Linked DNA regions of Botrimarina mediterranea. The protein of the gene in region 1 interacts with the protein of each later gene in a pairwise test. Links are inferred from orthologs where the notes say so. Each region holds a gene or a part of one and is shown on either strand. Other genes may lie near its edges.

Region 1 (3,813 bases):
CGACTATCGCATTCATTCCACCAGCGAAGAGGTAGCGCCCCGAGGGGTCGATTGCGATGCAGGGGCTAAAGGCCGTTCTCAGCTCGAAAGTGTAGACCGCCTTTCCAGTAGTAAAGTCCCAGATCGTCCAATGGTCCGACTTGCTGCAGACCAGTACCCGCGAGCTGTCCAGGATTCGAGCGGCGTCGATACCGTGATGGAAACTGTCGGGAACGTCGGCGTCGAAATCGGTGACCGGCTCGAGTGTCCCGTCAACGAGCTTCTTGATGAAGAGCCGGGTAGAATTGTCGCCGACATCTTCGGTCGTCAACGCGACGAGTCTTTCACTGGGAGAAGCGTCGAGAACGCGGCTCTCTAAAGGGCAATCGATCAGAGCGTCGGCGGCGCCGGTCTTTAGGTCAAGTCGCTGCAGGTGTGTCCGGGTGTTGATGTGTCCCGTCTCCATGACCGCGACGGCCGAACCCCCGTCGGGCGCGATCGACAGTTCGAGCAATTTCGCTCCGAACGGGCCTTCGCCCGCCGGCGTGTCGAGGTCGATTCGATCGGCCGATGTCGCGGCTGCCTTCGGCTGCGGAACCGCGGGCGGTTTCCATCGCCACTTGCTGGAGTTGCTGAGGCCGATTCGCTTGACCCCGCTCCAGTCGGCCCGCAGCGACTGGCCTGCTGTCTGCTTCTCTGCGAAGGGATTTTCGGTGGTCTCTTGCAGTTGATCGACGTACGCACGGTCGGCGTCAGAGAGTTTGGCAAGCGGGACTTTGGTCTCTTTACCGTTGGAGAGTTTCAGCACGACGGCATCTCCGTCACGCTTCTGGTAGGTAGCTGCTACCTTGAATTTGCCGGTGGCGTCCTGCCACGTGCGTTCTTCCGCTGCGACAGCGGGCGCCCCGGGCAGCTTGCGTAGACGATCGGCCGGGGCCCAGAACGCAAACTCTTCGGCCTTCTCGAGGCGTCGTTGAAGCGAACGCTTCAGCTGCTTCTGGAGCGGCTTCGTGTCGGTCAGTCGGACATGAGCCTGCGCTTTCCCGAAGGTTCCTTCCTCAACGGCGAGGATCGTCCCGACGTGCGGCTTGCCTTGCAGGAGGATCTCGACGTAATCGCCTTCCGCAAAATCGGCTCCGAGTCGCTCGGTGACATCTGGATTTTCAGACATGCCAGGTAGGTTAGGCCCGCCGCCAAAATTCATCGACGCTCTTGGGGATCGCGAATTGCCGCTCAGCAGTTCATCGAGATGGTCGGCCTCGTCGTCGCCCTTCTTCTCGGCCCGCGCCATGAGCTTGTCAACCTGCAGTTCTTCGACGTCGACCTTCACTCTGACGATTCGTTCGGAAGCATCAGATGAGACAACCTCGCCGTAGTCGATCGATTCGAGGAACGCGCCGAAGTCTTCCACGGGGCTCAAGCGGAAGGTCGCGACTCCATTGCGGACCGCAAAACTGGAATTCGATACCGAGTCGGGTGCGGCCAGACGAATCAGCTGATTCGCCAGCACCTGTGGCGTGATCGAACGGGCGTCACGGTGAAACGCCACGGACGACAAGTCATGGTCAATGTCTCTAAGCACATCCTGCACAAGCGATGTGTCGGGCAACGAAGCGACGATCTCGTCGGCGTTGGTGATCTGAACGGTGACCTCTTGCCCGAGGCATTGCTCGCCACCGATCAATAGAATGAGCGAGACGGCCGCAGGTAGTCGGCAAAAGGCGCGCATGGCGGTAGATCCCTCGGCATCTGTCATGAACGAGAAGCGTCCATTTTAAGTGAAGCGGTGGCCATTTCCAAACGTTCTCTGCGTTGTCCACCCCCGCCGGGCCGCCTAGACTGGGTAATCGGCCCGCCCAGCGACAACGTTCTGTCACCCCGGGCCGCTCCCCGCCGCGTCACCGTCGTTTTTTGCAATGCCCACCGAAGAAGAAATCTACCAAGAGCACATCCTCGACCACTACGAGGACCCCTTCCACAGCGGGCCGCTCGCCGAGGCCACCCACGCCCACGAGGACAAGAACCCCCTCTGCGGCGACGTGATCCGCATCGCATTAAAACTCGATGAAGATGGGAAGGTCGTGGACTGCGCGTTCGAGGGCGAGGGCTGTGTCATCAGCCAAGCCTCCGCGTCGATGCTGCTCGAAGCACTCCACGGCAAGACCGTCGACGAAGTGAAGGCGTTCACCGCCGAAGACATGCTCAAACTCTACGGCCCGCGCCTCACGCCCAACCGCCAGAAGTGCTGCCTGCTGTCGTGGCGCGTGATCCAACAGGCGGTTCACTCGCCGGTTCAGTGATTGCTGTCAATCAACAAGAAGATGGAACGCGGATGGAAATGGATTGAAAGGACTGCCGCAGATCGAAACGTTTTTGCGTCTCGTCCGCGTCGATCCGTTTAATCCTTGTTCATCCGCGTCCCCTTCTTCGTCTGCGGTAAACAAATGAAGCTCGCTGAGTCCACCGCCGCACTGCTCCCCGAGTCGATCCGGGACGACTTCCCGATCCTCGCGCAGACGGTGCATGGCGATAAGCAACTCGTCTTCCTCGACTCGGCCGCCAGCAGCCAACGGCCGCGGCAGGTCATCGACGCGATCGTCCGCTGCTACGAGCACGAATACGCCAACGTCCATCGCGGCATCCATGTGCTCAGCGAGCGCGCGACCGATGGCTACGAGCTCGCCCGCCGCAAGGCGCAAGAGTTCCTCGGCGCCGAGCACGCCCACGAGGTGATCTTCACCGCAGGGACCACCGCGTCGATCAACACCGTGGCGCGCAGCTGGGGCGACGCGAACGTTGGCGCCGGCGATGAGATCCTGCTCACGCCGATGGAGCACCACTCGAACCTCGTGCCGTGGTTCCAACTCGCCGATCGCACCGGCGCGGTTATCAAGCACCTGCCAATGACGGACGACGGCCGGCTCGAAGTCGATCGGCTCGGCGAGTTCCTTACAACGAAGACAAAGCTCTTCGCGTTCACCGCGGTGAGCAACACCCTCGGCACGGTGAACCCTGTCGCCAAACTCTGCCGCCAAGCGCGGGCGGCCGGCGTTGTCACGCTCGTCGATGCGGCGCAGAGCGCGCCGCACTTGCCGACCGATGTGCGCGCGTGGGATTGCGACTTCCTCGCCCTCAGCGGCCACAAGATGTGTGGCCCCTCCGGCGTTGGTCTCTTGTACGGGCGCGAGGCGTTGCTCGACGCCATGCCGCCGTTCCTCGGCGGCGGGAGCATGATCAACCGCGTCTACGACGATCACTTCACGCCGGCCGATTTGCCGGGCAAGTTCGAAGCCGGCACGCCGCCGATCGCTCCCGCGATCGCGTTGGGCGCGGCGATCGATTACCTGCAATCCATCGGCCTCGACCGCATCCACGCCCACGAGCAAGCGCTGGTGGCGCATGCGTGGGAGCGTCTCTCGGCAATCGAGGGCATCCGCTTGCTCGGTCCATCGCCGATCGAGCACGGCCCCGACATCCGCGCGGGTCTCGTGAGCTTCGTCCTCGACCGCCCCCACTCGCACGACATCGCCCAGCTCCTCGACAACGAGGGCGTCGCTGTCCGCGCCGGCCACCACTGCACGCAGCCCCTACACGACCGCCTCGGCATCACCGCCAGCACCCGCGCCAGTTTCTATCTCTACAACACGCTGGCCGAAGTCGACGCCCTCGCCGAAGCGCTGACCACCGTCCGCGACCGCTTCAAACCCACCGGCCGCAAGCGTCGCCCCCGCGAAGCGTGAGGCTGCCGGAGAGCCCACGACGCAAGTCGTGGGAGTGCCGCGAGTTCGCGCTACACCTCCGGTCGCTGACGAGCATTTTGCACGTCTTAATCAA
Region 2 (3,809 bases), 1.6 Mb from region 1 along the record:
TTCTACCTCGTCAGCCTCGGCGGCACAGCGACCCCCTGGCGTGCCCGCGCGCGGAGCAGCTGCTTCAGCAACCTCTCCCCGATCAGCGAGATCGGCCGCGGCTGCCTGATCGCCGACATCCCCGCGATTGTCGGCTCGCTCGACATCGTGATGGGGGAGATTGATCGCTGACCCACGAAACAACTCAGCGTACAGGAGGGAACTGAGCCGGGCGGCGTCAGCCTCCGGAGTCGCAGCGGAAGTCGCGTCGAATGCAGGAAAGGAGATAGTGGGGATGAAATTGGAGACAAGGGGGATGGCCTCTCGGCTAGAGACAGCGAAGCGGGATGGTGAGCGAAGCAATCAGATTTTTTGTTCCCAACACGCCCCACCCAACGATGTCGCCAAACTAACCAATCGACCATCCCCATTATCTCCTCAATTGCGGCACCCCTCTTCGTGGCCGGTTTGCACAGCAGGCCCGCATCGCTAGCTTAGTTGCCATCCCCACCATCTCCTTTCTTTAGAAGAGAAGCATGGAAGCCGTTGCCGAAGAGCAGATTCTTGTTGTCCCCGCTGAGGTGTTCGACGAACTCGGCCGCTTCCAGGGCATCTCGACGGACATCGAGCGCTACCTCGATCCGCTGCTGCGGTGCGAGCGGCTGAGTTACAAGCCGCGGGGGCCGATGGAAGAAGACCCGAGCTACAAGCAGCTCATCGCCTACGTGCTGCTGCAACACACGGCCGCCGACGGCACAGTGACGGTCTTCTCGTACACCCGCGGCGGGGGCGGCGGCGAAAAGCGGCTGCACGCCAAGCGGAGCGTCGGCGTCGGCGGGCATATCTCGTCCGACGATGCGACGCACGACACCGCCCACGCCGACGAGGGTCTCTACCGCCGCGGCCTCGAGCGGGAACTCTCCGAAGAGGTCCACATCGGCTCGGCTTACACCGAGCGGCTCGTGGGCCTGATCAACGACGATGAAACGCCGGTGGGCCGCGTCCACCTTGGCGTGGTCCACGTCTTCGAGCTGGAGGAGCCCGTCGTGTCGTCGGCGGAGCTCGCCCTCGCCGAAGGCCAATTCCTCCCCGTCGAGCAACTCCTGGCGGAGATCGACTCGTACGAGTCGTGGTCGCAGATTGCGATCCGGGCGCTGTACGGCCGCTAGCAAGGAAGGCCGAGATCCCGCGACGCCAATCGTTGGAGTGCAGCGGGTACTAAGGGGCCTCCCCCGACTTGCGTTGAGGGCTCTCCTTGCCGTGGATGTTAGGATATGGCTCGTAAGATCCCTACGGTCCTATCGTCCTACCCACCTTCGCAGTGATTTATCTCGACAACCACGCGACGACACGCGTCGATCCTCGGGTCGTCGAGGCGATGCTGCCGTGGTTCACCGAGCATTATGGCAACGCCGGCAGTGTGGTGCATCCCTTCGGCGAGGCGGCGCGAGACGCGGTCGCGGCGAGCCGGCAGACGATCGCCGCCGCGATCGACGCCGACCCCGAAGAGATTTTCTTCACCAGCGGCGCCACCGAGAGCAACAACTTGGCGATCCGCGGCGTCGCCGAGCGCCCGAAGCGGCGCGGTGATCATTTGGTAAGCGTGGCGACCGAGCACCGCGCGGTGCTCGACCCGCTTGATCGGCTCGCCAAACGCGGCTACGCCGTGACGCTGCTCGATGTGGAACAAGATGGCTCGCCACTCGCGGGTTGGCTCGATCCGCAGCAAGTCTCCGACGCGATCACCGACCAGACGTGTCTGGTATCGGTGATGCTCGCCAACAACGAGATCGGCGTCATCGAGCCCATCGCGGAGATCGCGCGCGTTTGCCGTGAGCGTGGCGTGCTGCTGCACTGCGATGCAACGCAGGCCATTGGCAAGATCGCCGTCTCGGTCCGCGAGCTGGGCGTCGATCTGATGAGCTTCACGGCTCACAAGCTCTACGGCCCGAAGGGAATCGGCGCCCTGTACGTGCGGCGGCGCGACCCGATCGTGCGGCTCGAAACGCAGATCTCCGGCGGTGGGCAAGAACGCGGCCGGCGGAGCGGGACGACAAACGTGCCGGGTGTCGTTGGCTTTGCGAAGGCGATTGAATTATGCCAGGCCGAACTGACAAGCGAATCGCAACGGCTGCGCGTCCTTCGGGACGGGCTATTCGAACGGCTCATCGCGGAGGTTGAAGGCATACGGCTGGTGGGGCCCACGCTCGCTGGCGATAGGCTGGCGCACAACCTTAACATCGCGTTGCCGGCGCTCGATGGCGAGACGGTGATGCTCCGCATGCCGGACGTGGCGGTCAGCAGCGGCGCCGCGTGCTCGGCGACCGACCCTGAGCCGAGCCATGTCCTGCGGGCCCTGGGTATGACGCCCGACCAGGCCCGCTGCACGCTGCGGATCGGCCTGGGACGCTTTACGACGGCGGAGGAGGTGGAACAAGCGGCCGACCGGTTAATCGCCGCCATCGGCGGGCTGCGTGGGCTAAGCTCTAGCTAATACCTTCAGATACGAATGTGGGCGGGGTCCCTTACAGTTGTGGGAGGCGTCTCCAGACGCCGATTACGGTCTCCATTCCGATTCGACATGGTGCACGTAATCGGGGTCTGGAGACCCCTCCCACAGTTTGGCTTGGAAACCCCTCCCACAGAGAACAGCCTCGGCTCCGCCAGAACATGCCGCGAATCCTGCTCACCGCCTTCAAGCCCTTCGCGGACTGGGAACAGAACTCCAGTTGGCTCGCGCTGCAGGCGTTGATGCGTGACTTGCCACCGACAACGGACGTCACGACCCGGCTCTACCCCGTCGACTACAACGAGGTGAAGTCGCGGCTTGCGAATGATCTGCAAACGTCGTACGACGTCGTGCTGCACGTCGGGCAGTCGTCCGGTTCGCCGGTAATTCAACTCGAGCAGTTCGCGCTGAACGCGTGCCGAGTCGTTGGAGAACCGCAAGAGGTGATCCGACCGCTCGAAGAGAACGGCCCGCTGGCTTACCGCAGCGCCTTGCCGCTGGGCGATTGGACGCGACGGCTGCGTGAGTGCGGCATTCCGACCGTGTTGTCGCTCCACGCCGGCGACTACCTCTGCAATGCGTCGATGTACTGGTCGCACCACCTGATGGAGGCGGCCGGGCACACGGCGCGGGTGGGGTTCGTTCACTTGCCGCTCGATACGGCACAAGTGGTGACACAATCAAAAGCGCTGCCTAGCATGCCGAGCGAAGTGAGCGCGACGGCGCTGCGGATGCTCGTGAGCTGGGCCGGTGAGTTCGTTGATTACTCGGCGGCGTTCACCTCTTCACATCCGACCAACGAAGGACAAGCGTGAGCAAGTTTGCGGTGCTGGTGCTCGCCGCGGGACGCAGTTCCCGTTTCGGCGATTCGACTTACAAGAAGCCGTTCGTGATGCTCGATGGCCGCGCGGTGTGGCTGCACTCGGTCGAGCGCTTCACGGGCCGCGACGACGTTTGTCAGACGATCGTCGTCGTGGCGCCGGAGGACCGCGAAGAGTTCACCCGCAAGTTCGGCGCGAACCTGATGTTCATGGGCGTCGAGTTCTGCGAAGGGGGCGCCGAGCGCGCCGACTCGGTGCGAGCGGGCTTGGAGAAGGTCTCGCCCGCAGCGACGCACGTCGCGATCCACGACGCGGCCCGTCCGATGGTGACGCCCGGTGAAGTGGACCGCGTCTTTGCTGCCGCGGTTGAAACCGGCGCCGCCATCCTCGCAACCCCCGTCACCGCAACGCTAAAGCGCGTGGTCGATGGCCGCATCACCGCGACGGAGCCGCGCGAGGGTCTCTGGGCCGCCCAAACCCCGCAGGCGTTCGAGCTCGGC

Evidence for each region. The genes of interacting proteins can lie anywhere in the genome.
Region 2: the proteins of sufU (region 1) and Spa11_RS06320 interact in binary tests that used the Escherichia coli proteins (3 or more experiments, as listed by UniProt). The link is inferred for Botrimarina mediterranea from one-to-one orthologs.

Annotation. Positions count from the first base shown.
Region 1 is NZ_CP036349.1:23,644-27,456, forward strand. What follows is about bases 678-3,587. They hold sufU (Fe-S cluster assembly sulfur transfer protein SufU), read left to right. Parts: upstream 678-1,895; coding sequence 1,896-2,279; downstream 2,280-3,587. Other genes in these bases: Spa11_RS00110 (SHD1 domain-containing protein), read right to left, coding at 678-1,708; Spa11_RS00120 (aminotransferase class V-fold PLP-dependent enzyme), read left to right, coding at 2,424-3,587. Also shown: more of Spa11_RS00110, read right to left, coding at 1-677; more of Spa11_RS00120, read left to right, coding at 3,588-3,719. UniProt on the Escherichia coli protein: A scaffold on which IscS assembles Fe-S clusters. Exists as 2 interconverting forms, a structured (S) and disordered (D) form. The D-state is the preferred substrate for IscS.
Region 2 is NZ_CP036349.1:1,581,926-1,585,734, forward strand. The notes cover bases 481-3,386. They hold Spa11_RS06320 (cysteine desulfurase family protein), read left to right. Parts: upstream 481-1,300; coding sequence 1,301-2,473; downstream 2,474-3,386. Other genes in these bases: Spa11_RS06315 (phosphoesterase), read left to right, coding at 516-1,148; Spa11_RS06325 (pyroglutamyl-peptidase I family protein), read left to right, coding at 2,650-3,303; ispD (2-C-methyl-D-erythritol 4-phosphate cytidylyltransferase), read left to right, coding at 3,300-3,386. Outside these bases: Spa11_RS06310 (NADH-quinone oxidoreductase subunit D), read left to right, coding at 1-171; more of ispD, read left to right, coding at 3,387-3,809. UniProt on the Escherichia coli protein: Master enzyme that delivers sulfur to a number of partners involved in Fe-S cluster assembly, tRNA modification or cofactor biosynthesis. Catalyzes the removal of elemental sulfur from cysteine to produce alanine.